2 regions of the Streptomyces sp. NPDC030798 genome follow, and region 2 is predicted to be linked to the other one. Evidence: riboswitches for the same ligand, from Rfam matches in the RefSeq annotation. Region 2 holds a riboswitch; the other holds the start of a gene.
The links. A riboswitch is a leader RNA that binds a small molecule or an ion and turns the genes downstream of it on or off. The one in region 2 is predicted to bind glycine.
Positions count from the first base shown of each region.

Region 1: it holds a riboswitch for glycine, as region 2 does, so the genes downstream of both, gcvP (aminomethyl-transferring glycine dehydrogenase) here and gcvT (glycine cleavage system aminomethyltransferase GcvT) in region 2, are expected to answer to the same signal.

Region 1 is NZ_JBVIDR010000018.1:148,152-163,843, forward strand. Features, by position in the region: gene ACZ404_RS32890 (TOBE domain-containing protein) at 1-85, shown strand, start outside; gene modA (molybdate ABC transporter substrate-binding protein) at 260-1,075, shown strand; gene modB (molybdate ABC transporter permease subunit) at 1,072-1,920, shown strand; gene ACZ404_RS32905 (ABC transporter ATP-binding protein) at 1,917-3,038, shown strand; gene ACZ404_RS32910 (TOBE domain-containing protein) at 3,067-3,486, shown strand; gene gcvP (aminomethyl-transferring glycine dehydrogenase) at 3,595-6,480, opposite strand; glycine riboswitch at 6,656-6,750, opposite strand; gene ACZ404_RS32920 (PRC-barrel domain-containing protein) at 6,870-7,241, shown strand; gene ACZ404_RS32925 (DNA polymerase IV) at 7,348-8,865, opposite strand; gene ACZ404_RS32930 (MerR family transcriptional regulator) at 8,935-9,579, opposite strand; gene ACZ404_RS32935 (bifunctional nuclease family protein) at 9,839-10,312, opposite strand; gene ftsR (transcriptional regulator FtsR) at 10,397-11,134, opposite strand; gene ACZ404_RS32945 (FHA domain-containing protein) at 11,171-12,001, opposite strand; gene ACZ404_RS32950 (DUF881 domain-containing protein) at 12,192-13,118, opposite strand; gene ACZ404_RS32955 (small basic family protein) at 13,124-13,456, opposite strand; gene ACZ404_RS32960 (DUF881 domain-containing protein) at 13,453-14,370, opposite strand; gene ACZ404_RS32965 (sugar phosphate nucleotidyltransferase) at 14,494-15,692, opposite strand, start outside.
Region 2 is NZ_JBVIDR010000026.1:41,911-57,602, reverse strand. Features, by position in the region: partial or broken gene glyA (serine hydroxymethyltransferase) at 1-528, opposite strand, end outside; gene gcvH (glycine cleavage system protein GcvH) at 543-920, opposite strand; gene gcvT (glycine cleavage system aminomethyltransferase GcvT) at 1,039-2,157, opposite strand; glycine riboswitch at 2,201-2,313, opposite strand; glycine riboswitch at 2,314-2,411, opposite strand; gene ACZ404_RS36325 (AAA family ATPase) at 2,591-3,259, shown strand; gene ACZ404_RS36320 (enhanced serine sensitivity protein SseB) at 3,363-4,157, shown strand; gene ACZ404_RS36315 (enhanced serine sensitivity protein SseB C-terminal domain-containing protein) at 4,373-5,158, shown strand; gene ACZ404_RS36310 (ABC transporter permease) at 5,511-6,509, shown strand; gene ACZ404_RS36305 (ABC transporter substrate-binding protein) at 6,565-8,316, shown strand; gene ACZ404_RS36300 (ABC transporter permease) at 8,389-9,396, shown strand; gene ACZ404_RS36295 (ABC transporter ATP-binding protein) at 9,393-10,487, shown strand; gene ACZ404_RS36290 (ABC transporter ATP-binding protein) at 10,484-11,821, shown strand; gene ACZ404_RS36285 (M1 family metallopeptidase) at 11,921-13,312, shown strand; gene ACZ404_RS36280 (trimeric intracellular cation channel family protein) at 13,360-14,019, shown strand; gene ACZ404_RS36275 (alpha/beta hydrolase) at 13,928-15,184, opposite strand; gene ACZ404_RS36270 (thioesterase family protein) at 15,371-15,692, shown strand, end outside.

The sequences.
Region 1 (15,692 bases), on a different contig from region 2:
GGCCGTGGAGGAACTGGGCCTGGAGGTCGGCATGGAGGCCACCGCGCGCGTGAAGTCCACGAACGTGCACATCGACCGCCACTGACGCCCCACCCTCTGGCCGTACGAACGCACATGCCAGCCTCAGATCACCACTGCGCTGCTCATGCGATGCCACAGCAGACATATGCCTGGCAGATGCGGCAGTATCATCACCGCACGGCCGGCGTTCCGCCGTGGCAGGGCGCGACTGTTCCATGATCTGAGGAGTAGATCCGTGATGACCCGTTCCGTGCGCAGAACCCGCCGGACACTGCAGCTGGCCGGCGCGGGGGCCGCTGCCCTGATGACACTCGGCGCCTGCTCCTCCTCGTCCGACGCGTCGACCACCACCTCGGACAAGTCGTCCTCCTCCAAGCTCTCCGGCACGGTCACCGTGTTCGCGGCCGCCTCGCTGAAGGAGAGCTTCACGACGCTCGGCCGGCGGTTCGAGAAGCAGCACCCGGGCACCAAGGTCACCTTCAGCTTCGCCGGCAGCGACGCCCTGGCCGCCGGCATCACCGGCGGCGCCCCGGCGGACGTCTTCGCCGCCGCGAGCCCGAAGACCATGGCGATGGTGACGGACAAGAAGGATGCGGTCGGCACCCCGGCCACCTTCGTCCGCAACCAGCTGGAGATCGCCACCCTGCCGGGCAACCCCGACAAGGTCTCCTCCCTGAAGGACCTCACCAGGTCCGGCCCGAAGGTCGTACTGTGCGACAAGACCGTGCCGTGCGGCGCGGCTGCGCAGAAGGCGCTGGACGCCGCCGGCCTGAAGCTGACCCCGGTCTCCTACGAGCAGGACGTCAAGGCCGCCCTGACCAAGGTGGAGCTGAAGGAGGCCGACGCCGCGGTGGTCTACAAGACCGACGTGAAGGCCGCCGGTGGCAAGGTGGAGGGCGTGGAGTTCCCCGAGTCGGCCGAGGCGATCAACGACTACCCGATCGCCCTGCTGAAGAACGGACCGAACGCCGCGGCGGCCAAGGCGTTCATCGCGCTGGTGCGGTCCGCCGAGGGCCAGAAGGTCCTCGGCGAGGCGGGCTTCCTCAAGCCGTGACCTCACTCGGCAGGCCAGGCTCCGCGGCCGGCCCCCGCACGGGCGGTCCGCGGCGCCGCCGTGCCCGCACCCGGGCGCCGCTGCCGCTGCTGCTGCCCGGAGTGCTCGCCCTGGCCTTCCTGCTGCTGCCCCTGGTCGCCCTGCTCGTCCGGGCCCCCTGGCGCAGCCTGCCGCAGCAGCTGACCAGCACGGAGGTGTGGCAGGCGCTCCAGCTGTCGCTGATCAGCGCGACGACGGCCACCGCCGTGAGTCTCGTTCTCGGGGTGCCGCTGGCCTGGCTGCTGGCCCGTACGGACTTCCCCGGACGTGGCCTCGTACGCGCCCTGGTCACGCTGCCGCTGGTGCTGCCGCCGGTGGTCGGCGGCGTGGCCCTGCTGCTCGCCCTGGGCCGCAACGGGGTCGTCGGACAGTGGCTCGACTCCTGGTTCGGCCTCACCCTGCCGTTCACCACCGCCGGGGTGGTGATCGCGGAGGCGTTCGTCGCCATGCCGTTCCTGGTCATCAGCGTCGAGGGCACCCTGCGGGCCGCCGACCCGCGCTTCGAGGAGGCGGCCACCACGCTCGGCGCCTCCCGCTTCACCGCGTTCCGCCGGGTCACCCTGCCGCTCATCGCCCCGGGGATCGCCGCGGGCGCCGTGCTGGCGTGGGCCCGCGCGCTCGGCGAGTTCGGCGCGACGATCACCTTCGCCGGCAACTTCCCCGGCCGCACGCAGACGATGCCCCTCGCGGTCTACCTCGCCCTGCAGAACGACCCGGAAGCGGCCATCGCCCTCAGCCTGGTCCTCCTGACGGTCTCGATCACCGTCCTCGCGGGCCTGCGGGACCGCTGGATGACGCCCTCATGACGCACACAGAGCCCACCGAGCCACGGCAGGCAGCAACCGCCGAGGCCGCCCCCACGCAGTCGGCCCCCATCCCGCGCGCCGAAGGCCTCGACGCGCACCTCGTCGTGGACCTCTCCGGCTTCCGCCTCGACATCGCGCTCGCCGCCGCACCCGGCGACGTCGTCGCCGTGCTCGGGCCCAACGGGGCCGGCAAGACGACGGCCCTGCGTGCGCTCGCCGGGCTCGTCCCGCTGACGGACGGTCATCTGCGGCTGGACGGCGCCGCCCTGGAGTGGACTCCGCCGGAGGCCCGCCCCGTCGGCGTCGTCTTCCAGGACTATCTGCTCTTCCCCCACCTGTCCGCCCTGGACAACGTGGCCTTCGGCCCCCGCTGCCAGGGCGCCACCAAGGCGGAGGCGCGGGCACAGGCCGCCGCCTGGCTCGAGCGGATGGGTCTCGCCGACCACGCCGGCGCCAAGCCCCGCCGCCTCTCCGGCGGCCAGGCCCAGCGTGTCGCCCTCGCCCGCGCCCTGGCCACCCGGCCCCGCCTGCTGCTCCTGGACGAGCCGCTCGCCGCCCTGGACGCCCGTACCCGCCTGGAGGTCCGCGCCCAGCTCCGGCGCCACCTGGCCGAGTTCGAGGCGGTCGCCGTCCTGGTCACCCACGACCCGCTGGACGCCATGGTGCTCGCGGACCGGCTGGTGGTCGTCGAGCACGGCCGGGTCGTGCAGGAGGGCTCCCCGTCCGACATCGCCCGCCATCCGCGCACGGACTACATCGCCCAGCTCGTCGGCCTCAATCTCTACCGCGGCCGGGCGGACGGCCACACGGTGCGGCTGGACGCCGGAGCGTCCGTCGTCACCGCGGAGGTCCTGTCCGGACCGGCGTTCGTCGCTTTCCCGCCGGGCGCCGTCACGCTGTTCCGGGACCGCCCCGCGGGCGCCAGCGCACGCAACCTGTGGCGCTGCGAGGTCGTCGGCCTGGAGACCCACGGCGACCAGATCCGCGCCGACCTCACCGGCGAACTCGCGCTCGCCGCCGACCTCACCACGGTCGCCGCCGCCGAACTCGATCTGCACCCGGGTGCACCGGTCTGGGCGACGGTCAAGGCGACGCAGACCCACGCATACCCCGCCTGAACGGCCACCCGCTCTACGGTGGGTGCCCATGACACTGAGCATCCGCAACCAGCTCCCCGGCACCGTCACCGAGGTCCGCCCCGGCCAGGTCATGGCCACGGTGAAGGTCCGTCTGGACGGCGGGCAGAACCTCACGGCCGCCATCACCCGGGAGGCCGTCGAGCAGCTCGGCCTCGCCCCGGGCAGCACCGTCCGCGCCCTGGTGAAGTCGACGGAGGTCGCCCTCGCCACCAGCCGGGTCGAAGGCCTGTCGATCCGCAACCAGCTCCCCGGCACGCTCACCCACCTCAGCCTCGGGGAGGTCATGGCCCTGGCCAAGGTGACCGTGGAGGGCGGCGAACTCACCGCCGCGATCACCAGGGACGCGGCCGGCGACCTCGGCCTCTTCGTGGGCTCCGACGTCGTTGTCCTGATCAAGTCGACCGAGGTGTCACTGGCCACGGCGTAGCGCCGGCGAGGGCATGAAGCCGGTCCCGGCGGGGAACCGGCGACAGCCCGGCACGGCCGAGGCCCCCTGGCCGCAGGAGCGGGCAGGGGGCCTCGGACGCGGGCTCGCTCAGTCCTCGTACGCGTCCAGCGGCGGGCAGGAGCACACCAGGTTGCGGTCGCCGAAGGCCTGGTCGATACGGCGCACCGGCGGCCAGTACTTGTCGGCCACCGACACACCGGCCGGGAACACCGCCTCCTCGCGGCTGTAGGAGTGCGCCCACTCCCCGCCGAGCGCCCGCGCGGTGTGCGGGGCGCCCCGCAGCGGGTTGTCGTCCGCGGGCCACTCACCGGAGCCGACCTTCTCGATCTCCGCCCGGATGGCGATCATCGCGTCGCAGAACCGGTCCAGCTCGGCGAGGTCCTCGGACTCGGTCGGCTCGATCATCAGCGTGCCGGCCACCGGGAACGACATGGTGGGCGCGTGGAAGCCGTAGTCGATGAGCCGCTTGGCCACGTCGTCCACGCTCACTCCCGTCGCCTTGGTCAGCGGGCGCAGGTCGATGATGCACTCGTGCGCCACCAGGTTGCCGGGACCGGTGTAGAGCACCGGGTAGTGCGGCTCGAGGCGCTTGGCGATGTAGTTCGCGGAGAGCACGGCCACCTGGGTGGCCCGCTTGAGGCCCTCGCCGCCCATCAGGCGGACGTACGCCCACGAGATCGGCAGGATGCCCGCCGAGCCCCACGGAGCCGCCGAGATCGGCCCGACGCCCGTCTCGGGGCCGGCCGCCGGCTGCATCGGGTGGTTCGGCAGGTACGGCGCCAGGTGCGACCGTACGGCGACCGGGCCGACACCGGGGCCACCGCCGCCGTGCGGGATGCAGAAGGTCTTGTGCAGGTTCAGGTGGGAGACGTCGCCGCCGAAGTGGCCCGGCTTCGCGAGGCCGACCAGGGCGTTGAGGTTGGCCCCGTCGACGTAGACCTGACCGCCGGCCTCGTGCACCTGGGCGCAGATGTCGGCGACGTGCTCCTCGAAGACGCCGTGCGTCGACGGGTAGGTGATCATCAGCACCGCCAGCTCGTCGCGGTACTGCTCGATCTTCGCCCGCAGGTCCTCGACGTCGATCTCGCCGTCCCCGGCGGTCTTGACGACGACGACCTTCATGCCGGCCATCACGGCGCTGGCGGCGTTGGTGCCGTGCGCGGAGGACGGGATGAGGCAGACGGTGCGCTGCGCGTCGCCGTTGGCCCGGTGGTAGCCGCGTACGGCCAGCAGACCGGCCAGCTCGCCCTGCGAACCGGCGTTCGGCTGGAGCGAGACCTTGTCGTAGCCGGTGACCTCGGCGAGACGTTCCTCCAGCTCGGTGATGAGCGTGAGGTAGCCCTGCGCCTGCTCGGCGGGCGCGAAGGGGTGCAGCTGGCCGAACTCGGGCCAGGTGACCGGCTCCATCTCCGTGGTCGCGTTGAGCTTCATGGTGCAGGAGCCCAGGGGGATCATGCCGCGGTCGAGCGCGTAGTCGCGGTCCGCCAGCCTGCGCAGGTAGCGCAGCATCGCGGTCTCGGAGCGGTGCTCGTGGAAGACCGGGTGGGTGAGGTAGTCGTCGGTGCGCAGCAGCGCCCCGGGGAGGCTGTCCTCGGCGGCAGCGTCCAGCGCCTCGATGTCGCCCTCGACGCCGAAGGCGGCGAAGACGGCGGCGACGTGGGCCCGGTTGGTGGTCTCGTCGCAGGCGAGCGAGACGTGGTCGGTGTCGACGAGGCGCAGGTTGACGCCGTTGTCACGGGCGGCGGCGACGACCTCGGCGGCCCTGCCGGGCACCCGCGCGGTGAGGGTGTCGAAGTAGGCGCCGTGGACGATCTCCACCCCGCCGGTCTTCAGGCCCTCGGCGAGGACGGTGGCGTACCGGTGGGTGCGCCGGGCGATGGTCCGCAGCCCCTCGGGCCCGTGGTAGACGGCGTACATGCCGGCCATCACGGCGAGCAGCACCTGCGCGGTGCAGATGTTGCTGGTGGCCTTCTCGCGGCGGATGTGCTGCTCACGGGTCTGCAGCGCGAGCCGGTAGGCCTTGTGCCCGTCGGCGTCGACGGAGACACCGACGAGGCGGCCGGGCAGGCTGCGGGCGAACTTCTCGTGCACGGCCATGTAGCCCGCGTGCGGCCCGCCGAAGCCCATCGGCACGCCGAAGCGCTGGGTGGTGCCGACGGCGATGTCCGCGCCCAGCTCGCCCGGCGAGGTGAGCAGGGTGAGCGCGAGCAGGTCGGCGGCCACGGTGACGAGGGCGCCCAGCTCGTGCGCCTGGTCGATGACCGGCTTGATGTCGCGTACGGCACCGGAGGCACCCGGGTACTGCAGCAGCACGCCGTTGATCTCGCGCCCGGCGACCTCGGCCGGGATGCCCTCGCTGAGGTCGGCGACGACGACCTCCACGCCGGTCGGCTCGGCGCGGGTCTCGATGACGGCGATGGTCTGCGGCAGGACGTCCGCGTCGACCAGGAACAGGCCCTTCTTGTTCTTGCCCATGCGCCGGGAGAGCGCCATCGCCTCGGCGGCGGCGGTGCCCTCGTCGAGCAGGGAGGCGCCGGAGGTGGGCAGGCCGGTGAGCTCGGCGACCATCGTCTGGAAGTTCAGCAGGGCCTCGAGCCGCCCCTGGGAGATCTCCGGCTGGTACGGCGTGTAGGCCGTGTACCAGGCCGGGTTCTCCATGACGTTGCGCAGGACGACGGGCGGCGTGAACGTCCCGTAGTAGCCCAGGCCGATCATGGAGCCGAGGACCTCGTTGCGGTCGGCGAGCGAGCGCAGCTCGGCGAGCACCTCGGCCTCGGTGCGGGCGCCCGGCAGGTCGAGGGCGTCGGCGTTCTTGATCACGTCCGGCACGGCGGCGGCGGTCAGCTCGTCGAGGGAGCCGTAGCCGATGTGCGCGAGCATCTTCGCCCGCGCCTCCTGGTCCGGTCCGATGTGGCGCTGCTCGAAGGGGATGCCCGCTTCGAGCTCGGAGAGCGGAATGCGATGGGCGGTCATTTGCGGAGGCCTCCTGGTCTGACGCGACCTTCGAGGGGCACCCCGGTACGGATACCCCGACGGCCTCCCCCTCTGTCATCTCGACCTGAGAGCTTCACCGGACGCCTCGGGGCGCCGGCTTTCACCGTCGGTGAGGGCGGAAGCCGTCGACATCCGCCCTGCTTTCCAGAGTGACCTCGTCCGTGCGGTACGTGAGCCTGAGAGATTCCGGGGAGGATTTGCTCCTTCGGCGCCTCCGAGCTGGTCGGAGGACTCTCCCGCGCGGGGTCAGCAGCCGCTGCCAGCCTACCAGCGAGGTCAACGCCCGAGCCTTCGAGTGGCCGCCTCCTTGATTGTGCTCTTTTGTAGTGCTTACGGATGAGTTGCGACCACGTGGAGGGAGAGGGACCGTGCAGACCGACATCGATCCGCGCAACCTGATCGGCCGCAAGGCGTTCGACGTCAATGGCACCAAGATCGGCACCATCGACGAGGTGTACCTGGACGACGCGACCGGAGTACCCGAGTGGGCCGCCATACGCACCGGCCTGTTCTCCCGGGACGCCTTCGTCCCCCTCGAACCCAGCGAACTGATCGAGGGCGCCCTGCGGGTCCCCTTCGACCGCGCGCTCATCAAGGACGCCCCCGACTTCGGGGTCGGCCGCCACCTCTCTCCCGAACAGGAACTGCAGCTCTACCACCACTACGGCCTCGACGTGACCCCACCCCCCACCCTCCCGGACCACGACTTCGGCAAACTGGCGGGCACGGAGGAGACCTGAGAGCGGGGGCTGCGGGACGATGCGCCAACGCGCCTCCGCCGCGCATCCCGCACCGACGACAGCGATCCACGACCCGCAATGCCGAGCAGTCCTCCCCCCTCCCGCGTCAGGCGCCGGGAAACCGGCGTCCCGCCCACGCGCCGAGGCCCACGCTGCGGCCACCGTGGGGGGACTCGGTCCCCGAGGCACTCGGTGCATGCGGGAGCGGACCCTCTTCCGCGTCAGGCGGGGCGTCCGCGAACGACCCGGTTCCTGAGGCCGCCGCGTTCCCTTGTGCCAAGGGTCCCTCCGGGCCGATGTCCACCAGCGGCAACGCCTCGGCCGGCGACAACTCGTCCTCGTCGACGCGAAACGTCCGTACCCGCCCGGGCTCGGACCCCGGCGTCTCGAACCGCACCGTGACTCTCCCCAGCCCGCTCCCCTGCACCCAGCCATGCCCGTACACGGCATGCCGCACGTCCTGCCCCGGCCGCCAGTGCCGCTCCGCCGGCTCCGGCTCCTCCTCCACCGCCTCGGGCGCGGCCTCCTCCGCCGGCACCACCTCCCGCTCCCCCGCGGCCTGCGCGAACAGGTCCTCCTGGGTGTAGTCGGCGAGCCCCGAGACGCCCACGCCGAGCAGCCGCACCCCACCCGTGGTGTCCACCGACTCCAGCAGCCGCGCCGCCGCCTCCCGCACCACCGCGACGTCGTCCGTGGGCCCCCTCAGCGTCTCGGACCGGGTCAGCGTCGAGAAGTCGTACCGCCGCACCTTCAGCACGATGGTCCGCCCGGACAGTCCCGCCTCGCGCAGGCGCCGCACGCACCGGTCCGCCAGCCGCTGCACCTCCAGGCCGACCCGCAGCCGGTCGTGGATGTCCACGTCGTAGGTGTCCTCGACCGACACCGACTTGGCCTCCCGCTCCGCCACCACCGGCCGGTCGTCGCGCGCCAGCGCCATCGCGTACAGCGCCTGGCCGTGCGCCTTGCCGAGCAGCCGTACCAGCTCGTCCTCCCCCGCCTCGGCCAGTTCCTCGACCGTGGTGATCCCGGCCCGCCGCAGATGGTCCCCGGTGGCCGGTCCGACCCCGGGCAGGGTGCGCACCGGCATGGGCCCGAGCAGCGCCCGCTCCGTGCCGGGCTCGATCAGCACCAGTCCGTCGGGCTTGGCCTGCTCGGAGGCGATCTTCGCGAGCATCTTGGAGCCGGCCAGCCCCACCGACCCCGTGAGCCCGGTGACCGCCCGGATGTCCGCGCGCAGCCTCGTCCCGGTCAGCCGCGCCGACTCAGCGTCCCAGGCCGCTCCCCCGGCCTCCAGGTCCACGAACGCCTCGTCCAGGCTCAGCGGCTCCACCAGCGGCGACAGCTCCCGCAGCAGCGCCATCACCTGCTCGCTGATCGACCGGTACACGCTGAAGCGCGGCACCAGGTACGCCGCGTTCGGTGCCAGCCGGCGCGCCTGGGCCATGGGCATCGCCGAGTGGACCCCGAAGACCCGCGCCTCGTACGACGCGGTGGCGACCACACCGCGCGGCCCCAGTCCGCCCACGACGACGGCTTTCCCGCGCAGGCTCGGCTTGGATGCCTGCTCCACGGAGGCGTAGAAGGCATCCATGTCGAGATGCAGGATCGTGGGCGCGTTTCTCACATCTCCGATGCTGCACCACGCCACTGACAATGCCCCCGGCGCCGACGCCGGGGGCAGCACGTGCTCGGGTCAGACCGCCCGGTTGCGCCGGCGCGCCAGTTCGTCCGCGGGGTTGTGGCCGACGAGGGTCTCCCCGGTGTCGACGCGCTCGCCGTGCAGCTGGGAGAGAGCGCTTTCCACATCACGCCACACCACGCCGACCGCGATCCCGAAGATGCCCTGACCCCCCTGGAGCAGGGCGTGCACCTCGTCCGGCGAGGTGCACTCGTAGACGGTGGCGCCGTCGCTCATGAGGGTCATCCGCTCCAGGTCGCGGAAACCGCGTTCCCTGAGGTGCTGAACGGCCGTCCGGATGTTCTGCAGCGACACCCCGGTGTCCAGGAAGCGCTTGACGATCTTCAGGACGACGACGTCCCGGAAGCTGTACAGCCGCTGGGTCCCCGACCCGTACGCCGGCCGCACGCTGGGCTCGACCAGACCGGTACGGGCCCAGTAGTCGAGCTGCCGGTAGGTGATGCCGGCTGCCGCACAGGCCGTGGGCCCCCGGTATCCGATCTGCTCCACCGTCATGGACGCCGCCCCTCCGCCGTTCGGCACCGCCGTGGGTCGCTGCGGGGCGTGATCGACCGCGCTGCTGTGAAGCTGGTACGGACCGCTCACCCCGAAAGCGCGTCCGGGGGCACCCCCCGCCGTACCGTCGCCGCTGGTTCTCACGCCGACCTCCGTCCTTGACCTGCCCTCTCGACGGTAGGCAGTCACCAGGGGTGCGTCAACGATCGCCACACTCGGCACGCCGAGTGATAATCACCCTAGGAGTGGTTTCCCGTGCCCCACCGCGGGGAAAGGCTAGCCGAATGCTCCGGCGGGAAGCCGTAGGACGCTCTCACAGGCCGCCGGCAAGTGCACCTCGGTGTGCGGCCGCCAGAAGCCGCCGACCGGCCGGTGGACCGAAGCGACCCGGAGGGCCGACGGCTCACTGGCTGCTGGTGCCGAAGTCCTCGGGCGAGATCTGGTCGAGGAACTCGCGGAACTTCTCCACCTCGTCCTCCTGCTCGTCCGGAATCGCGATGCCGGCGTCGTCCAGCACCGTGTCGCTGCCGAAGATCGGCGTTCCGGTGCGCAGGGCGAGCGCTATGGCATCGGAGGGCCGGGCGCTCACCTCGACTCCGCTGGCGAAGACCAGCTCCGCGTAGAAGACGCCCTCACGCAGATCCGTGATGCGCACTTCGGTCAGCTCCTGGCCGACGGCCTCCAGCACGTCCTTGAACAGGTCGTGGGTCAGCGGCCGCGCGGGGGCCATACCCTGCTGGGCGAAAGCGATCGCGGTCGCCTCCCCCGGCCCGATCCAGATGGGGAGGTAGCGATCGCCCCCCACTTCGCGCAGGAGCACGATCGGTTGGTTGGAGGGCATCTCGACCCGGACACCTACGACATCGAGCTCGTTCACACAGCAACCCTAGGCCGTGCTCGGGATGTTTGGGTAGTCGGGCCGGGAACAGGTGGCCGATCCGGCCGCCCCGACGCCCGCCGCTCAGGGCAACCGCACACCGAGCGCCGTCTGCACCAGCGCCGCGTGCAGCTTCACCGTGAGCGCCGCCAGCTCCTTCGTACGCTCCTGCGCATGCGCCCTGGTCTGCGGGTTGCGGTGCCGCTTCAGCGGGGCGAGCACCTGGTCCACGAGCCCCGCCTCACGGTCGGCCGCCGCCTTCATCACCCGCAGGTGACGCGGCTCGATCCCGAACCGGCCCAGCTCGGCGACGAGGGCGGCCACAGTGACGGCCTCGGCGTCGTACGCCCCGTCCTCCAGCGGAGCGATGAGCCCGTACGCCTCCCACTCCTCCAGGTCGCGCTCGCCTATCTCGGCGGCCGCGAGCAGCTCCGCACGCCCCACCCGGGCGACCGTGGGCCGTTCGGGCGCTTCCGGAACGTCCTCCCCGGTGCGTTGGCGTCCCACCAGCGGCAGCGCCACGGCCTCGCCCCGCTCCATGGCGTCCAGGTGCTCACGGATCACCTTCAGCGGCAGATAGTGGTCCCGCTGCATTCTCAGGACGTGCCCGAGACGCTCGACGTCCCGGGCGGTGAACTTGCGATACCCCGAAGGGGTCCGCTGCGGCTCGACCAGCCCCTCCGACTCCAGGAAACGGATCTTGGAGATCGTGACTTCGGGGAACTCGTCGCGCAGCACGTTCAGCACCGTGCCGATGCTCATCAGCCCACTGTCCGCGGCGGCGGTACCGCTTCGGGCACCGCCGCTCGGTGTTTGAAGCATGGACCTTCCCTGGGGTCCCCCGGACGGGTCCGGGGGTCAGATGCCCTGCCGGCTCGCGTAGAAGACCAGCCGGTACTTGCCGATCTGCACCTCGTCGCCGTTCGACAGAGCGACCTGGTCGATCCGCTCGCGGTTGACGTACGTGCCGTTCAGACTCCCCACGTCGGCCACCATGAAGGAACCGTCCGGGGAGCGCCGGAACTCCACGTGACGGCGGGAGACCGTGACGTCGTCCAGGAAGATGTCGCTCTGCGGGTGACGGCCGGCCGTGGTCAGGTCGCTGTCCAGCAGGAAGCGGCTGCCCGAGTTCGGCCCCCGGCGCACCACCAGCAGCGCCGAGCCCATCGGCAGCGCGTCGACCGCGGCCTGCGCCTCCGGCGAGAGCATCGGCATCTGCGTCTGCCCGGTCGCCTCGGCGTCGTAGGCCTCGAGGCCGGAGATGGAGATCGTGGAGGTGGTCTCCGACGCGCGCTCCGGCGTCACGCCGGGTCGCAGCGGCGCACCGCAGTTGGAACAGAAGCGGGCGTTCTCCGCATTGCGGTTACCGCACCTCGTACACACCAGGACCGACATGGACGGATCCTCCTGCCGCGGCTGCCCCGCGGGGGCGTTGGACGCGTACGGGCCGGGGGCAAACCCTCCACCCGTACCTGAGGTTGACGGTTGCCCGAAACCTATGCCGCCGGACTGGGCAGGGTCAACAGACGCCGCGCCCTGACCTCCCGAAATGTCACCGCCCGGACCAGCGACCTGGTCGCGGAACAGCGGGCGCTGGCCCTCTGCGTCAGGCTGTGCGCGATGGCGAGCGGTCGCGTTGTCGCTGTCCTCTCGCGCGCTCTTGCCGAACAACTTCGCAAACAACTTCACGGGCGATTCCCCTTGACCGAAACAGACCCGCCCGTGGGGCAGGACGAACCCTGATTGCCTTGACCGGCCGACCCGGACACCCTGACAACGTCCGTATCCACCAGACAGTTTCCACCACGCACCACCCGTTCGGTGCGCCGACCCCCCGCAAGCTCATGCCCCTGCCGGACGCCCCCCATGCACCGCCGGTTCACTGGGAGGACGACCGAGCGTAGTCAGGCTGCTTCACCTGTCGCAAGGCGTCCACGACGATCTTGGTCGACTGTTCGACGGTCGCCGTGGCCTGCTCCTTCTCCAGGGTCTGCACCACTCCTCCAGGGATGTTCAGCGCCGGCTCGAGGTCCTGCGGCTTGCCGATGACCTTGAAACGATAGGGGGCGTTGATCTTGTTCCCGTCGACGCTCACACTCTTGCCCGCGTCGGTGAGGTAGGTGCTCGCGATCACCCGTACCCCGTTCACCTGGATCGCCTCCGCGCCGGCAGCGCGCAACTCCTGGATCGCGTCGAGCAGCATGTCCGCCTTGACCGTCCCCTTCGTGTCCTCGATCGTCATGGTGATGCCGGGACCCTGCGCCGCCACGGTGCCCGCCAGGATGCCGAGTTGCTTCTCCTTCTCGGCGGTCTGCCGGCGCGCCTCCGCGGCCTGGTCGGAACTGCTCTGCAGTTCCTGGCGCTGCTTTTCGAGTCCCTGCTTCTCGTCCTCAAGACGCTGAGTACGGTCATCCAGTTCATCGAGGATGCGAACAAGATCTTCCTGACGGGCGCCGCGCAGCGCGCTGTCGCTGTCGCTGTTGGACGCCACCTGCACGGCCAGCCCGAAGCCGAGGCCGAACAACAGCACCGCCACGATGAGTTGGGCGCGGCTCAGCCGCGGCGGCCACAGCCCCTCGACCAGCCGCCGGCGCCCGGTGAGCTGCGGCTCGTCACCCTGGCCGGACGTCTCCGCGGGCGCCGGCCCGGCGGCCTGCCCGGACGTGTGCTCGGCCGGCTGCTCGCTCGTCCGCTCGGTCGCGCGCTCGGACTCGGTCGCGCGCTCGGGCTCGGGGGCCGGGGCGGGCACCTCGGCGGGCAGTTCCCTGCGCAGCCTGTTCTCCGGCTGCTGCTCCTCGTTGTTCATCGCTCTCACGCCCGGAAGACATGCCGTCGGATCGCCGCGGCGTTGGAGAAGATCCGGATGCCCAGGACCACGACGACACCCGTGGACAGCTGCGCCCCCACGCCCAACTTGTCACCCAGGAACACGATCAGTGCGGCCACCACCACGTTCGACAGGAACGACACCACGAAGACCTTGTCGTCGAAGATGCCGTCGAGCATGGCCCGCAGACCACCGAACACGGCGTCCAGCGCCGCGACGACGGCGATCGGCAGATACGGCTCGACGACCGCCGGAACCTCGGGCCGGACCAACAGGCCGGCCACGACTCCCACGACGAGGCCCAGTACGGCGATCACGATGTGCCCTTCTCAGTCTTCTCGGCGTTCGGCTTGGCTGTGCGAACGATCACACTCGGAGCGGCGGGCAACCGGACGTCGCCCTCCGTGGAGATGGTGGCGCGGATACCGAAGTTCTGCTCCAGGGCGTGCAGATACAGGCCGTCGGCACTGTTCTGGAACCTGGTGCTCAGCCGTTCCCCGTCCCCCACGGCCAGCACCGTGTACGGCGGCACCAGCGGTTTGTTGTCGACCAGTATCGCGTCACCCGCGGCCCTGATCGCGGACAGGGCCGTCAGCCGCTGCCCGTTGATGGAGACGGCCTCGGCTCCGGAGGCCCACAGCCCGTTGACCACGCGCTGCATGTCCCGGTCCCGCACCCGTCCCGTGTCGGAGAAGTCGGCGGTCTCCCGCGGATTGGTGCCGTCGCCGCCGCCACTGGCCTCCTTGGCGTCGTTCACCACCAGCTTCACCCCGGGGCCGTGCACCGCCGTGGCCCCCGACAGCACGCCCACCAGATCCGCGGCACTGCTGCCACCGGACTGCTGCAGGGCCGCCCGCTGGCGCGCGCTCACGTCGTCGCGCAAGGTGTCGACGTCGTTCTCGAGTTTGTCCGCCGCGGACGTCTCACCGTCGATGCGGTCGATCAGTTCCTGGCGCTCCTTGGCCACCACGGGCGCCGCCACCCGCGCCTGCGCCGCTCCGACCGTGACGACCAGCGCCGCGAGGACCAGCCCGGCCGCCAGGCCCAGCTTCGCCCTGAGCGTCTTGGGCAGCCCGCCTTCGCCCTGGGACTTCTTCCGGGCGGCGGCCTCGGCGTATCCGTCGTCGAGGCTGTGGTCCATGACATTGGTGATCAACGACATGGACGCGTCCGGGCGCTGCGGCCGCGGGGGGCTGCTCCGAACGGGGGGTTGCTGCGGCATGCCGCACATCGTCGCATGTCGCGAGCAGTACCTCCGAATGGCCCTACCGGCGTGCCGGACAGGCCCCCTTGGGGACACATGTCCGGCACGCGCGCGTGCGGTGCGTTTTGCCGTACGGAGAGCTACCGGCCCTTACCTCCCGGCGCTGTCCACCACGGAAGACCACTCGTCCAGCAGGGCCTGCGCCGAGGCGTCGTCGGGACCCTCGGCCCACAGGTGGGTGACGGCCTCGGCCGGGTCGGGCAGCACCATCACCCAACGGCCGTCGGTCTCCACGACCCGCACACCGTCCGTCGTGTCGACGAAGCGATCCCCGGCCGCCTCGACGACCCGCCGCATCACCAGGCCCTTGACGGCCCACGGGGTCGCCAGGTCCCGCTTGAGGACGTGCGCCCGCGGAATCCGCGCGTCGATCTGGCTCAGCGTGAGCTGCGTGCGCGCCACCAGCCCGATCAGCCGTACGAAGGCCGCCGTGCCGTCGTACACGCTGCTGAACTCGGGGACGATGAACCCGCCCTTGCCGTCGCCGCCGAAGATCGTGCCCTCTTCGCCTCCCACGCGCGTGAGGTCGTCGGGAGAGGTGGTGGTCCACTCGACCTGCGTGCCGTGATAGGCGGCCACCTGCTCGGCGATCCGGGTCGTGGTCACCGGCAACGCCACCCGGCCGCTGCGCCGCTCGGCCGCCACCAGGTCCAGCATGACGAGCAGGGCCCGGTCGTCCTCGATGATCCGCCCCTTCTCGTCCACGAGCGACAGCCGCTCGCCGACGGGGTCGAAGCGGACACCGAACGCGGCCCCGGAGGAGGCCACGATCTCACCGAGGCGCACCAGACCCTTGCGCCGCATCTCGGCCGTCTCCGTGGGCCGTGCCTCGTCCAGACCGGGATTGATGGTCAGCGAGTCCACGCCGAGCTTGCCGAGCAGGCTCGGCAGCACGAGCCCGGCGCTGCCGTTGGAGGCGTCCACGACGACCTTCAGCCCCGAGTCCGCGATGCCCGTCGTATCGACGTTCCGCAGCAGCGAACCGGTGTAGGAGTCGAACACGCTGGCCGGGAAGTACAGGTCGCCGATCTCACCGGGGAACGCACGGCGGTACTCCTGGCGCGCGAACACCCGGTCCAGCTTGCGCTGGCTGCCCTGGGAGAGGTCCGCCCCGTTGCCGTCGAAGAACATGATGTCGACGGAGTCCGGCACACCCGGCGAGGTCCGGATCATGATGCCGCCGGCGCTGCCGCGAGCGGTCTGCTGACGGGCCACGGGCAGCGGCACGTTCTCCAGGTCCCGTACGTCGATGGCGCTGGCCTGCAGCGCGGAGATGACCGCGCGCTTGA
Region 2 (15,692 bases):
CGACCAGCCGGCGATGATCACCTTCGGGCGGTGCTCCTTGGCCAGCCGCTCGACCTCGGCCATGTCGACCAGACCGGTCTCGGCGTCCACGTGGTAGGCGACCACCTGGAACTGCTTGCCGGAGAAGTTCAGGCGCATGCCGTGGGTCAGGTGGCCGCCGTGGGCGAGGTCCAGGCCGAGGATGGTGTCCCCGGGCTGGGCCAGCGCGAACAGGGCCGCCTGGTTGGCGGAGGCACCGGAGTGGGGCTGGACGTTGGCGTACTCGGCGCCGAACAGCTCCTTGACCCGGTCGATGGCGATCTGCTCGGCGACGTCCACGTGCTCGCAGCCGCCGTAGTAGCGCCGGCCCGGATAGCCCTCGGCGTACTTGTTGGTCAGGACCGAGCCCTGCGCCTCCATCACCGCGAGCGGCGCGAAGTTCTCGGACGCGATCATCTCCAGCGTGGACTGCTGCCGGTTCAGCTCGGCGTCGACCGCCGCGGCGACCTCCGGGTCCAGCTCGTGCAGGGACGTGTTCAGGACAGACATTCGGCTACGACTCCTCAGCCGGCGGTGTGGGCGGCGTACTCGTCGGCGGAGAGCAGGTCGGCCGGCTCCTCCGTGACGCGCACCTTGAACAGCCAGCCGCCCTCGAAGGGGGCGGAGTTCACCAGCGACGGGTCGTTGACGACGTCCTCGTTGACTTCGGTGATCTCACCGGTGACCGGCGAGTACAGGTCGGAGACCGACTTGGTCGACTCCAGCTCGCCGCAGCTCTCGCCCGCGGACACCGTGGAGCCGACCTCGGGGAGCTGGGCGTAGACGACGTCGCCGAGCGCGTTGGCCGCGAACTCGGTGATGCCGACCGTCGAGACGCCGTCCTCGGCGACCGACAGCCACTCGTGCTCCTTGCTGTAGCGCAGCTGCTGGGGGTTGCTCATGGCGTGAATTCTCCTGTACGCGGGTGACTGCTGGTGAAAGGGGGACTGCTGAAAGCGCACGTGAGCAGCGCGGATGTGCCCCACGTCACTTCCAGTGAAGAGCCGGGCTACGACGGTGTCACTTCTGGCGCTTGTAGAAGGGCAGCGCCACGACCTGGTACGGCTCGTGGCTGCCCCGGATGTCCACGCCGACGCCCTCGCTGCCCGGCGCCGCGTGCGCCGCGTCGACGTACGCCATGGCGATCGGCCTGCCCAGGGTGGGGGAGGGGGCGCCGGAGGTGACCTCGCCGATCACCTCGCCGCCCGCGACGACCGAGTACCCGGCGCGCGGCACGCGGCGGCCCTCGGCGACCAGGCCGACGAGGACGCGCGGCGGGTTCTGCTCGGCCCGGGCGGCGGCCTCCCGCAGCGCCTCGCGGCCCACGAAGTCGCCCTCCTTCTCGAACTTCACCACCCGGCCGAGCCCGGCGTCGAAGGGCGTCAGGGAGGTGGTCAGCTCGTGCCCGTACAGCGGCATGCCCGCCTCCAGGCGCAGCGTGTCCCGGCAGGACAGGCCGCACGGCACCAGGCCGGCGCCCTCGCCGGCCTTGGTCAGTGCCTGCCACAGCTCGACGGCGTGCTCCGGCTTCACGAACAGCTCGAAGCCGTCCTCGCCGGTGTAGCCGGTGCGGGCGATCAGCGCGGGGACGCCGGCGACCGTGCCGGGCAGGCCCGCGTAGTACTTCAGGCCGTCCAGGTCGGCGTCGGTGAGCGACTTCAGGATGCCGGGGGACTCCGGTCCCTGGACGGCGATCAGCGCGTACGCGTCCCGGTCGTCGCGCACCTCGGCGTCGAAGCCGGCGGCACGCTCGACGAGGGCGTCCAGCACCACCTGGGCGTTGGAGGCGTTGGCGACCACCATGTACTCGGCCTCGGCGAGCCGGTAGACGATCAGGTCGTCCAGGATGCCGCCGTCCGCCCGGCAGATCATGGTGTAGCGGGCGCGGCCGACGCCGACGGAGGCGATGTTGCCGACCAGGGCGTAGTTCAGCAGGGCGGCCGCCTCGGGCCCGGTCACGGTGATCTCACCCATGTGGGAGAGGTCGAACAGCCCGGCCCGCGTCCGCACCGCGAGGTGCTCGTCGCGCTCGGAGCCGTAGCGCAGGGGCATGTCCCAGCCGGCGAAGTCGGTCATCGTCGCACCGAGCGAGCGATGCACGGCATCGAGCGCGGTATGACGGAGTTCAGTGCTGCTCATCGGACGGTCGTCTCCCAAGGCAGGTATGACAGGCGAGGAACGTTCCTCCCCATCTGTCATCGGAACCTGAGAGGTTCGCCAGGACCGCCACGGGGGCGATCACGGCTTGCACCTTGGGTGGAGCCACTGTCACAGCGGCCCGCTTTTCAGATGTGCCTCGCCCGCGCGGTAACGGGGCCTGAGAGATTCAAGGGAGGGACTTGCTCCTTCGGCGCCCCGGCGAACATGGCCAGGGACTCTCCCGCGCGGATTCAAGCGGCCGGTATGCAGTTGGCGGGGCCATCATTGCACGCCACGCCCCCGGCCGTCAGGGCCCGCATCTGTAACCGACCTGTGGCACGACGCGCACGCAACCACCGGACATCGCGCATTACCTTCTCTTTACACGCGATGGGCATGGAGATTACCAGGCCCACAGGGGAGGACGATCACGGTGAACAGGACCACGGCCTGTGCCGCCACCGCCGGCGTCGCGGTGCCGAAGCAGCCCTCCGCCCCGGCCCGCGAGCGTTCCGCGGACCGCCCCGCCCCGGTCGTGCGCGACCTGCGCGAGCGCGCCGGGCACAGCCCGCACGCCCTGCTCTTCGGACCCCGGGACCTGGTGGTGATCACCGGTCTGCCGGGCAGCGGCAAGTCCACGCTGATGCACCGCGCGGTGCGCGGCCACCGCGTCGACTCCCAGGACAGCCGCGACCGCTGGGCCGCCCGCGTGCCCCGCCTCCTGCCCTACGCGCTCTACCGCCCCCTGGTCCGCCTCGCCCACTACGCCGGACTGCGCCGCGCCCTGCGGACGGGCGAGGGAGTCGTCGTGCACGACTGCGGCACCCAGGCCTGGGTGCGCGCCTGGCTGGCCCGCGAGGCCCGCCGCCGCGGCGGCACGCTGCACCTGCTCCTGCTCGACGTCACCCCCGAGACGGCCCGGGAGGGCCAGCGCGAGCGCGGCCGGGGAGTCTCCCGCTACGCCTTCCGCCGCCACCGCCGCACGGCGGCCCGCCTGCTGCGCGCGGTGGAGCGGGGGAACCTGCCCGCGGGCTGCGGCTCGGCGGTCCTGCTGGACCGCGCGGCGGCGGACGTCCTGGGCCGCATCGGTTTCACGGGCTGAGCCCCCCCGGGGCTCATGAGCGAGGGCTCAGGGATGAGGGACTGTCACCGGCACCCGCTAGCCTTCTGACCGATATCCAGTGGTACCGGCAGGCGGCAGGCAGATGGACTTCTCGGCGGCGGACTTTCCCGCGGACTTCCCGGCACAGGCACACCCCCACCCGCACGGCGGCTGGCCGGGCAACGAACTGGAGGAGGTGCTCTCGGCCTCCCTCGGCGTACCCGCCGCCGGCGGACGGATCGTCGAGGTGCTGAGCCGCAGCTTCCTGTGGATCCCGCTGCCCAGCGGCGGCGGCCCGCACAGTGGCCCGCTGGACCTGCCCACCCTGGAGATCGAAGGCCAGGTCTACGTCCCCGTCTTCAGTTCCGAGGAACAGCTCCACCAGGCGACCGGCTCCCACATGTCGTACACCATCGCCCCGGCGGTGGAGTTCGCCCAGGGCCTGCCGCCGCAGGCCGGCATCGCGGTCAACCCCGGTGGCGTGGTCGGCGTCCCGCTGCCGCCGGAGGCCGTGGCCGAGCTGTGCCGCGCCGGGCGCACCCCGCTGGACGGCCCCGGCACCGGCGGCCGGGTCCGTCTCTTCGAGCCGGACTGGCAGGACGACCCGGTCGACTTCCTCGCCGCCGCCTCCGCCGAGTTCTCCGCGACCGGCGTGGTCCTCACCGCCCGCCGCTGCCTCGCCGTCATCGAGACGGCCGAGCCGGTCATGTTCATCGGCGTCGAACTCTCCCAGTGGGAGGGCGACCTGCGCTCCCGCCCCCTGGAAGCCCTCGGCCGCGCCCTCGGCAAAGTCCCGGTCAAGTGGCCCGTGAACCTGGTCCTCCTGGACGTGACCCAGGACCCGGTCTCCACCTGGCTCAGGGCGAACGTCCGCCCCTTCTACCAGTACGGCACCTAGAACCCGACCGGGGGATGCCGGACCCGAAGGGGCGCGGGGCCGTGCCGATGCGCGACTCCGCCGCGGGGCGCGACCAGCCACTCCCGACCCGCACCCGCGAACGAGGACGAGGCCCCGAGCGACTGGGCGCATAAGCTGTGTCCAAACGCGGGGCAAGAAGAATCGAAGGGGCGGTAAGACAGGTGAGCGCGAGCCCAAGCGGCAGCGTCGAGCACATGCTGCGCCAGGTGACCCCCGGCCGCTACGACGCCTACGAGGCACTGCTGCGCGCCCTCGCCACCCCCTCCTCCGGCCAGATCTGGATGCTCCTGTGGCACGGCCAGGCCGGCTCCCCGGACGCCCAGTACGGGAACATGGAGGTCGAGGGCTTCCACTACGCCCCCTGCGTGACCTCCGCCCAGGAGCTGTCGGCCAGCGGCTGGAACCGCTCCTACGAGGTGGTCGACGCACTCGACGTCGCCCGCACCCTCTACCCCGACCACTACGGCCTCTGGCTCAACCCGCACGCCCCGGGCGGCGGCGTCGGCGTCCCCTGGCTGGACCTGCGCCGCATCGCCACCGGCCTGGACCGCCAGCCGGCCGGCCCCCTGCGCCTGTCCGAACCCGGCATCGAGATCCCTCAGTTCTACGCCCTCATCGCGCAGAACGCCCACCGCACCCCCGCCCTGCGCTCGCTGCGCCGCGCCTGGGTGCAGCCCGCGCTCGGGGCGCCGTACCTCGCCATCGGCCTGGACGTGTACGACACCTCGCCGGCCGCGGTCGACTCCGTGCGCGCGATGATGCAGCAGTCCGTCGGCGCGGTCCCGGACGGCCTGCCGGTCTCGACGGTCGCGATGACCGACGACTACGACCCGGTCGTGATGTGGATGCGGGCCAACGCCCGCCCGTTCTACGACCGCGAGGCCCACGCGGCGCCGCTCCAGCCCCAGCTCCAGGCACCGCCGCAGTCCCAGTCACCGGCCGCCGGATACGGTTATCCGCCGGTGCACGGCGGCTACTGACCGACGGGCCCGCGCGGTCCGGCCCTTGGACGGGATGGCAGAATCAAACAGCCGACCGGACTTCTGCGCGCGTAGACGCGCGCCTCTATGTCCGGTGATGCGGCAAAACAATCCTGTATGTCCCAATTGGCCTGTGTCCGATGGGCGTTACCCAGGGATCGGATAACGGAATCCCCTGGACTGCATCACGGTTACGCATACTTTCTCCGCCAGCTCTGGCGGGTGATCGCGGCAAAGCTGAAGACTCGCGACTCAGACACGAGGTCGAGACCTCGTGATCGAGCAAGTCGACAAAGCCGCAATCCGCGGCAGGCGCAGGCCGGTCACCACCGGCGAGAGGGGTCGGGTCACTGTGACCGCACCGATCGAGACCACCGGGGCGGCATCCGAGGCACAGCCGGAAGCTGTGCTCGAGGGTGCCGGTAAGGGGCAGATCGAGGGCCGTTCCCTGGGGCAGATCGCGTGGTCCCGGTTCAAGAAGGACAAGGTCGCCGTGGCCGGCGGCGTCATCGTCGTCCTGCTGATCGTCCTGGCGATCCTCTCGCGTCCCCTCCAGGCCCTGTTGGGTCTCGACCCGAACGCCTTCCACCAGGACCTGATCACTCCGGACACCTCGCTGCCCAAGGGCGCCTGGGGCGGCATGAGCGCGGACCACCCGCTCGGCGTGGACCCCAAGTTCGGCCGGGACATCGCCACCCGCATCCTCGAGGGCTCCTGGGTGTCGCTGGTGGTCGCCTTCGGCGCCACCATCCTGTCCAATGTGATCGGCGCGGTCATGGGTGTCGTCGCCGGCTACTACGGCGGGCGGGTCGACTCCGTCATCAGCCGTCTGATGGACACGTTCCTCGCCTTCCCCCTCCTGCTGTTCGCGATCGCCATCTCCGCGACCCTGCAGGGCGGTGCGTTCGGCCTCAACGGGCTGCCGCTCCACCTGAGCGTGCTCATCTTCGTCATCGGCTTCTTCAACTGGCCCTACCTGGGCCGGATCGTGCGCGGCCAGACCCTCGCCCTGCGCGAGCGCGAGTTCGTGGACGCCTCGCGCGGCATGGGGGCCAAGGGCCCGTACATCCTCTTCCGCGAGCTGATGCCCAACCTGGTCGGCCCGATCATCGTCTACTCGACGCTGCTGATCCCGACCAACATCCTGTTCGAGGCGTCCCTGAGCTTCCTCGGCGTCGGCATCCAGCCTCCGCAGGCGTCCTGGGGCGGCATGCTCCGCGATGCGGTCACCTACTACCAGGTCGATCCCCAGTACATGATCGTGCCCGGTCTCGCCATCTTCGTGACCGTCCTGGCGTTCAACCTGCTCGGTGACGGTCTCCGCGATGCTCTCGACCCGCGCAGCCGCTGACGCCTGCACCCGAGAGCCCAACAAGTTTCCGACAATGGAGGGGAAAGCGCCCATCATGCGAAGGTCAGCGCTGGCCGCGATCGCGGCCATCGGCTCCGCCAGCCTGCTCGTTGCAGGCTGCAGCAAGGCCGATGACAACACGAATGACAACGGCACCAAGTCCGCCGGGGCCAACGCCGCGACCAAGGGCGTCGTCAACGCCTCCGACAAGAAGGGCGGCACGGTCACCTACGAGCTGTCCGACGTGCCGGACTCCTTCGACCCCGGCAACACGTACTACGCGTACATGTACAACCTCAGCCGGCTCTACGCCCGTCCGCTGATGACCTTCGAGCCCGGTCCCGGCTCCAAGGGCAACACCCTCGTCCCGGACCTCGCGGCGGGCAAGGGCGTGCCGAGCGACGGCGGCAAGACCTGGACGTACAAGCTGCGTTCGGGCCTGAAGTACGAGGACGGCACGCCGATCACCTCGAAGGACGTCAAGTACGCCGTCGAGCGCTCCAACTTCGCGCGTGACGTGCTCTCCCTCGGCCCGAACTACTTCCAGCAGCTGATGGCCGGCGGCGACAAGTACAAGGGCCCGTACAAGGACAAGAGCGCCAAGGGCCTGTCCTCCATCCAGACGCCGGACGACACCACGATCGTCTTCCACCTGAAGCAGGCCTTCCAGGAGTTCGACTACCTGGTCGCGGCCCCGCAGACGGCCCCGGTGCCCCAGTCCAAGGACAAGGGCGTCGACTACGTCAAGCACATCGTGTCCTCGGGCTCGTACAAGTTCCAGAGCTACGACGAGGGCAAGCAGGCCGTCCTCGTCCGCAACCCCAACTGGGACCCGAAGACGGACCCGCTGCGCAAGCAGCTGCCGGACAAGATCGTCGTCAACCTGAAGGTCAACCCGGAGACCATCGACCAGGACGTCATGGCCGGCAAGGCCATCGACCTGGCCGGCACCGGTGTCCAGGCCTCCACCCAGGCGAAGATCCTCACCGACACCGCCAAGAAGTCCAACACCGACAACACCTACGGTGGCCGCCTGGTCTACATGGCGGTCAACACCAAGGTCGCGCCGTTCGACAAGGTCGAGTGCCGCAAGGCCGTGCAGTACGCGATCGACAAGGTCTCGGTGCAGACCGCCGAGGGCGGCCCGATCCGCGGTGACATCGCCTCCACGGTGCTGCCGCCGGACATCCCCGGCTACGAGAAGTCGGACGTCTACGCGACCACGGGCAGCAAGGGTGACGTCGCCAAGGCCAAGGAGCAGCTGAAGGCCTGCGGCAAGTCCTCGATCTCCACCAACATCTCGGCCCGTTCGGACCGTCCGCAGGAGATCGACGCCGCCACGGCGATCATCAACTCGCTGAAGAAGGTCGGCATCAACGCCACCCTCAAGCAGTACCCGTCGGGCAAGTACTTCACCGACTACGCGGGTGTCCCGAAGTTCACCGAGAAGCAGAACATCGGTCTGATCATGATGCAGTGGGGTGCCGACTGGCCCTCCGGCTACGGCTTCCTGCAGCAGATCCTGAACGGCAAGGCGATCAGCCAGTCGGGCAACACCAACCTGTCGCAGTACGACAACAAGAAGGTCAACGACCTGCTCTCCAAGGCCATCGCGACGCAGGACACGGCGACGCGCAACGGCATCTACACGCAGATCGACAAGCAGACGATGGATGACGCCGTCCTCGTCCCGCTGACCTACTTCAAGGTCCTGCTGGCCCGCCCGACGACCTACACCAACCTGGTGTCCACGGCGGCCTTCAGCGGCCAGTACGACTACCTCAACATCGGCGTCGCGTCGAAGTAGCAGCCCCGGAAGGCAGGTGAAGGCATTGGTGCCCGCGGGCTTCGCGGCCCGCGGGCACCAGCGCCGGTCCCCGTGATCTCGTACATCCTCCGCCGGACGATCGCCGCAGTGCTCCTGCTGCTGGTCGTCTCCGCGGTCACCTTCGCCATCTTCTTCCTGCTGCCACGGCTCGTCGGCCAGACAGCGGACCAGCTGGCGCAGCAGTACATCGGCAAGAGCCCGTCGAAGGCGGACATCGCCGCTGTCAAGCACAACCTCGGCCTGGACCAGCCTGTCTACGTCCAGTACTGGCACTTCATCAAGGGGATCGTGGCCGGCGCCGACTACAACCTCGGCCCCACCACGGTGCACTGCGACGCGCCCTGCTTCGGCTACTCCTTCAAGGACCACGTCGCGGTCTGGCCGCAGCTCACCTCCCGCCTTCCGGTGACCCTCTCGCTCGCCGTGGGCGCCGCCGTGATGTGGCTGGTCTCGGGTGTGGTGGTCGGTGTGATCTCCGCACTGAAGCCGCGCTCGTTCTTCGACCGCACCTTCATGGGCGTCGCGCTCGCCGGTGTCTCGCTCCCCATGTTCTTCACGGGCAGCCTGGCGATCCTGCTCTTCACCTACCAGTGGCCGATCTTCGGCCGCACGTACGTCCCGTTCACCGACAACCCGGCGCAGTGGGCCAACACGCTCTTCCCGGCATGGTGTTCGCTCGCGCTGCTGTACTCCGCCATCTACGCCCGGCTCACCCGCTCGGGCATGCTGGAGACGATGAACGAGGACTTCATCCGCACGGCCCGCGCCAAGGGCCTGCCCGAACGGGGCGTCGTGGTCCGGCACGGACTGCGGGCCGCCCTCACCCCGATCATCACGGTCTTCGGCATGGACCTCGGCCTGCTCCTCGGCGGCGCGGTGATCACCGAGTCCGTGTTCTCGCTGCACGGCATCGGCGAGTACGCGGTGCAGGGCATCACCGACAACGACCTGCCCAAGATCCTCGGCGTGACCCTGCTCGCCGCCTTCTTCGTCGTGATCGCAAATCTTGTGGTGGACGTCCTCTACGCCGCCGCCGACCCGCGGGTGAGGCTCTCGTGACCGAACTGTCCAAGACCGGCGCCGCCGTGGGCGAGCCGGCTCCCACCGGCAAGGCGCCCGAGGCCTTCCTCGAGGTCCGCGACCTCAAGGTGCACTTCCCGACCGACGACGGCGTGGTCAAGTCCGTCGACGGGCTCAGCTTCAAGCTGGAGAAGGGCCGGACCCTCGCCGTCGTCGGCGAGTCCGGCTCCGGCAAGTCGGTCACCTCGCAGGCCATCATGGGCCTGCACCGGCTGGGCACCCGCGGCAAGAACGTGCGGATGTCCGGCGAGATCTGGCTCGCCGGCCAGGAACTGGTCTCCGCCGCTCCGGACGAGGTGCGCAGGCTCCGCGGCCGCGAGATGGCGATGATCTTCCAGGACCCGCTGTCCGCGATGCACCCGTACTACAAGGTCGGCGACCAGATCGTCGAGGCCTACCGGGTCCACCACAAGGTCAGCAGGAAGGTCGCCCGCACGCGGGCCATCGAGATGCTCGACCGCGTCGGCATCCCCGAGCCGGCCAAGCGCGTCGACAACTACCCGCACGAGTTCTCCGGCGGTATGCGCCAGCGCGCCATGATCGCCATGGCGCTGGTGAACAACCCCGAGCTGCTCATCGCGGACGAGCCGACCACCGCCCTCGACGTCACCGTCCAGGCGCAGATCCTCGACCTGATCCGGGACCTGCAGAAGGAGTTCGGCTCCGCGGTCATCATGATCACCCACGACCTCGGCGTGGTCGCCGAGATCGCCGACGACGTCCTGGTGATGTACGGCGGCCGGTGCGTGGAGCGCGGCCCGGCCGCGGAGGTCTTCGAGCAGCCGCAGCACCCCTACACCTGGGGCCTGCTCGGCTCGATGCCCCGCATCGACCGCGAGACCTCCGAACGGCTCATCCCGGTCAAGGGCCAGCCGCCGAGCCTCATCAACGTCCCCTCGGGCTGCGCCTTCCACCCGCGCTGCCCGTACGCGGACATCCCCAAGGGGAACGTCACCCGCACGGTGCGTCCCGAGCTGGAGCAGGTGAGCACCGGACACTGGTCCGCCTGCCACCTCTCGGCGGAGGACCGTACGCGGATCTGGACCGAAGAGATTGCGCCGAAGCTGTGAGTGAGACGACGAAGAACCAGTCCGCCGATGGCGAGGTGCTGCTCCGGGTCGAGGGTCTGACCAAGCACTTCCCGATCAAGAAGGGCATCCTGCAGCGCCAGGTCGGCGCCGTGAAGGCCGTCGACGGCATCGACTTCGAGGTGCGCAAGGGCGAGACCCTGGGCGTGGTCGGCGAGTCGGGCTGCGGCAAGTCGACCATGGGCCGGGTCATCACCCGCCTGCAGGACCCGACCGGTGGCCGGATCACCTTCGAGGGCCGGGACATCACGCGGCTGCGGACCGGGCAGATGCGTCCGCTGCGCCGCGACATCCAGATGATCTTCCAGGACCCGTACGGCTCCCTGAACCCCCGTCACACCATCGGCTCGATCGTCTCGGCGCCCTTCCGGCTGCAGGGCGTGGAGCCCGAGGGCGGGGTGAAGAAGGAGGTCCAGCGGCTGCTGTCGCTGGTCGGCCTGAGCCCCGAGCACTACAACCGCTACCCGCACGAGTTCTCCGGCGGCCAGCGCCAGCGCATCGGCATCGCCCGCGCGCTCGCGCTCAAGCCGAAGCTGGTCGTCGCCGACGAGCCAGTCTCCGCGCTGGACGTGTCGATCCAGGCCCAGGTCGTCAACCTCATGGACGACCTCCAGCAGGAGCTGGGCCTGACGTACGTGATCATCGCGCACGATCTGTCCGTCGTCCGGCACGTCTCGGACCGGATCGCGGTGATGTACCTCGGCAAGATCGTCGAGCTCTCCGACCGCACCTCGCTCTACGAGGCGCCGATGCACCCGTACACCAAGGCGCTGATGTCGGCGGTGCCGGTGCCGGACCCCAAGCGCCGGGGCCAGAAGAGCGAGCGCATCCTGCTGCGCGGTGACGTGCCGTCGCCGATCGCGCCGCCGAGCGGCTGCCGCTTCCACACCCGGTGCTGGAAGGCGACGCAGATCTGCACGACGACCGAGCCGCAGCTGGTGGAGCTGAGGCCGGGTCAGCGGGTCGCCTGCCACCACCCGGAGAACTTCGCGGACCAGGCGCCCGAGGACACGGTGCTGCTCTCGGCGGCGCAGGAGGCCTCCGCGCTGGTCCCGGACGCGGTGCTGGAGGAGTCGGCGCAGGCCACCGACGCGAAGACGGGTCCGGGTGCGAAGGTGTCGACCGACAAGGCCGCCGCGCCGAAGGCCGACAGCCCCGCCCCGGAGCCCACGGACGCCGAGGGCGCCGCCGCCGACGCTCCCGCCATGGAGCCGGAGGCCGCCACCGTGGCCGAGGAGACGGCTCGCGAGGCCGGGTCCGAGGAGCCGAACGAGTCCGGGACGCCCGCCGCGTCTCAGGAGTCAACCGACAAGTAGCACATGACAACTCGGTAAAGTCATGTACATGCCCGAACGGGAGCGTGCAGAGTCCTCCGTGTCCGACCACTGATCGGTACACGCTCGAAAGGGACGACCATGGCACTCTCCCGTTCGGCACGCTTAGCCGCCCTGACCACCGCGGCGGCCTCCTTCCTCGTCCTCGGCGCCTCCTTCGCCCCCACCCCGGGCGCCCCCGGCATCGGCGACCCCTACTTCCCGCAGCTCGGCAACGGCGGCTTCGACGCCCGCCACTACGACCTGGACATCGCCTACGCCCCCGGCACCGGCCGCCTGGACGGCCGTACGACCCTCACCGCGCGCGCCACCCGCACCCTCTCCTCCTTCGACCTCGACCTGCAGCAGCTGAAGATCACCCGGGTGGAGGTCGACGGCAGACGCGCCCGGTTCACCCGCGACGGCGACGAGGTCACCGTCACCCCGCGCGACGTCCTGCGCGAGGGCCGCACCTTCACCGTCCGGGTCACCTACGGCGGCGTACCCGAACCGCTCGGGGGGCCCATCGTGTTCGGCTCCAAGTACGGCTGGATGAAGACGGCGGACGGCGTCTTCGTCGCCTGCGAACCCAACGCCGCCTCCACCTGGTTCCCGTCCAGCGACCACCCCGCGGACAAGGCCACCTACGACATCCGCATCAAGGCGCCCAGGGGCCTGACCGGCGTCTCCAACGGCCGGCTCGTCTCGACGTACGACCGGGGCGGCTCGACGTACACGCACTGGCGCGAGAACCGGCCCATGGCCACCTACCTCGCGACCGCCACCATCGGCAGGTTCGACGTGCGCACCGGCCGCACCCCGGGCGGCATCCCCGTCTACGTGGCCATCGACCCGGTGCTGAAGAACAGCAACGACGTCGACGTGTACGCCGTCACGGCCGCCGCCACCGACTACTGGTCGCAGGTCTTCGGGCCGTACCCGTTCGAGGAGACCGGCGCCATCGTCGACGACATGCCCGAGGCCGGGTTCTCCCTGGAGGTGCAGAGCAAGCCCGCCTACTCGGCCGTCCGCAACGAGTCGACCATCGTCCACGAGCTGGCCCACCAGTGGTTCGGAGACTCGGTGAGCGTGGCGCAGTGGAAGGACATCTGGCTCAACGAGGGCTTCGCCACCTACGCCCAGTGGCTGTGGGCCGAGCACCAGGGCACCCGCAGCGCCCACGACTCCTTCCGCGCCGCCTACGACTCCCGTCCCGCCGACTCCTCCTTCTGGCAGATCGAGGTGGCCGACCCGCAGCGCGACACGATGTTCGCCTCCGCCGTCTACCAGCGCGGCGCGATGACGCTCCAGATGCTGCGCGAACGGATCGGCGACCGGGCGTTCTTCCGGCTGCTGCCCGCCTGGACCCGGCTGCACCGCTACGGCAACGCGGACACCGCCGACTTCGTCCGCCTCGCCGAGCGGATCAGCGGACGACAACTGGACGACCTCTTCCACACCTGGCTGTTCACGACAGGCAAGCCCGCCGTCTGAGCCTGGCTTTGTAAGGCCCACACCCCTTGACAGGGGACAATGGCAGGGTGCCAGTCCTGCAGCTCTTCAGTCCCTCCGTCCAGCACACGCTCGATGTCATCGGCATCTTCGTGTTCGCGATCTCCGGCGCGCTGCTGGCCGTCCGGAAGAACTTCGACGTGTTCGGCATGGCCGTGCTCGCCGAGGTCACCGCGCTGGGCGGGGGGCTGTTCCGCGACCTGGTCATCGGGGCCGTACCCCCGGCCGCCTTCACGGACCTGGGGTACTTCCTCACCCCGCTGCTCGCCACGCTCGTGGTCTTCTTCCTGCACCCGCACGTGGAGCGCATCCAGTCGGCGGTCCTGGTCTTCGACGCGGCCGGCCTCGGGCTGTTCTGCGTGAGCGGTACGACGAAGGCGTACTCCTACGGCCTGAACCTGACCGCGTCGGCCACCCTGGGCCTCGCCACCGCGGTCGGCGGTGGCGTGCTCAGGGACGTGCTCGCCAACGAGGTCCCCTCGCTGCTGCGCTGGGACCGCGACCTGTACGCGGTCCCGGCGATCGTCGGCGCCACCATGGTCGCGCTGTGCCTGCGCTACGCCGCCCTGACCCCGCTGGCCAGCGGCCTCGCGGCCGTCACGGCCTTCGTCCTGCGCCTGCTCGCGATGCGCTTCCACTGGCGAGCGCCGCGCGCGTGGAACCGGCGGTCGACGGTGTCCGAGGAGTAGTGCCGGCGGTTCCGGTCAGGGACCGGTCCTCGCCCCGGGCGTGGTTCTGGCCCATCTGCAGGGTCAGCCAGCGGAACACCGTGGTGACCTGCGGCCGCCACAGCGCCATGGTGTGCCCGCCCGCGCTGCGCGGCAGGAACACCACGTGCACGGTCGTCGGCGCCTTGGCGATCGACTCCAGCGCCACGCCCGCCTGGTAGCCGTCCCCGGACTCGCCGGAGACGTACAGCGCGATCCGCGGCGGCACGGCCGCCTTCCGCAGCAGCAGGTACGGGTTGTTCTCGGCGCGCAGGGCGGGGTTCTGCGCGGCGAGGGAGTTGCGTTCGCCGATGGGGTCGTTGTAGCCGGACATGCTCACCGCGGCGCGGTAGCGGTCGGGGTGGGCCACGGCCAGCTTGACCGCGCAGTGCGCGCCGGCCGAGTACCCGGCCACCGCCCAGCCCTGCGGGGCGGGCTGGGCCCGGAAGTTGTCCATGACCATCTTCGGCACGTCGATGCTCAGCCAGCTGTCGGCGTTGACCTGCCCGGGGATGTTGGCGCAGCCGGTGTCCACACCGGCCAGCAGGTTGGTGCGCGGCGCGACCAGGATGAACGGCGCCACCTGGCCGCTGCGCATCAGCGGCAGCAGCTGCTCGTGCGCCTCGAGCGAGCCGAACCAGGCCTTGGCGGACCCGGGGTAGCCCGGCAGCAGCTCCACGACCGGGAACCTCGTGTGGCGGTAGGCCGGTTCGCCGTACTGGGGCGGCAGCCAGACGTAGACCTCGGCGTTCACGCCGGAGACCCGGCCCTTGAGCTGGGTGACCCGCACCCCGCCGGCCGCGCGCATGCCGGGCCCGTCGGCCGGCTTGAAGGCCTGGCGCACCTTGGGCAGGCGCTTCAACGAGATGCCGCCGGTGCCGTCCCGGCCGAGGTCGGCGGCCTGCTGGACGTGGTTGCCGGTGCCGAAGAGGTCGGCCCAGTTGTCGTACAGGTTGTTCTGGTTGTTGACCAGCACGAAGACCAGCGTGACGGCCGTGCCCTGGGCGAACAGCAGCATCAGCACCCGGGCGGCGGTGCGCAGGGCCTTGGGCCCGCGCATCCGCGACCACAGGACGAGCGGCAGTATGAGGGCGACCACGGCCAGCACGACGGTCGTGTAGAGGAACGGAGTCCCGGTGAGGCTCATGTCCCCATAGAGGGGAATCGGCGGCCGGGGGTTGTGGACGTGTCCGGACACTTACCGAGAAATTGCCGGGATCTCACCCGCTGGCGGGAGGGTTTCGCGCGGGCGTCCGGATTGCGGTGGTCGGTCGCGGCGGCGATGGAATCCGAAAAGCTACCGCTTAGTAATTTCCTGTTGTACCGTTCAGTCATGCCAGAAGCAGCTTCCGTTCCCGCCACCCGGTCCGTGACCGGCGACAGCGAGTTCGACCGCGACACGGCGGTCACCCGGCGTCGGCCCGGTGTCTACGACATCGACCTCTCGGCCGGCTGGACCATCATCAACGCCGTCAACGGCGGCTATCTGCTGGCCGTCCTCGGCCGGGCCCTCGCGGACACCCTGCCGCACCCGGACCCCTTCACCATCTCCGCGCACTACCTGACCGCCTCCCAGCCGGGTCCGGCGGTCGTCCGCACCGAGACGGTCCGCACCGGCCGCACCCTCTCCACCGGCCAGGCCTCGCTCTTCCAGT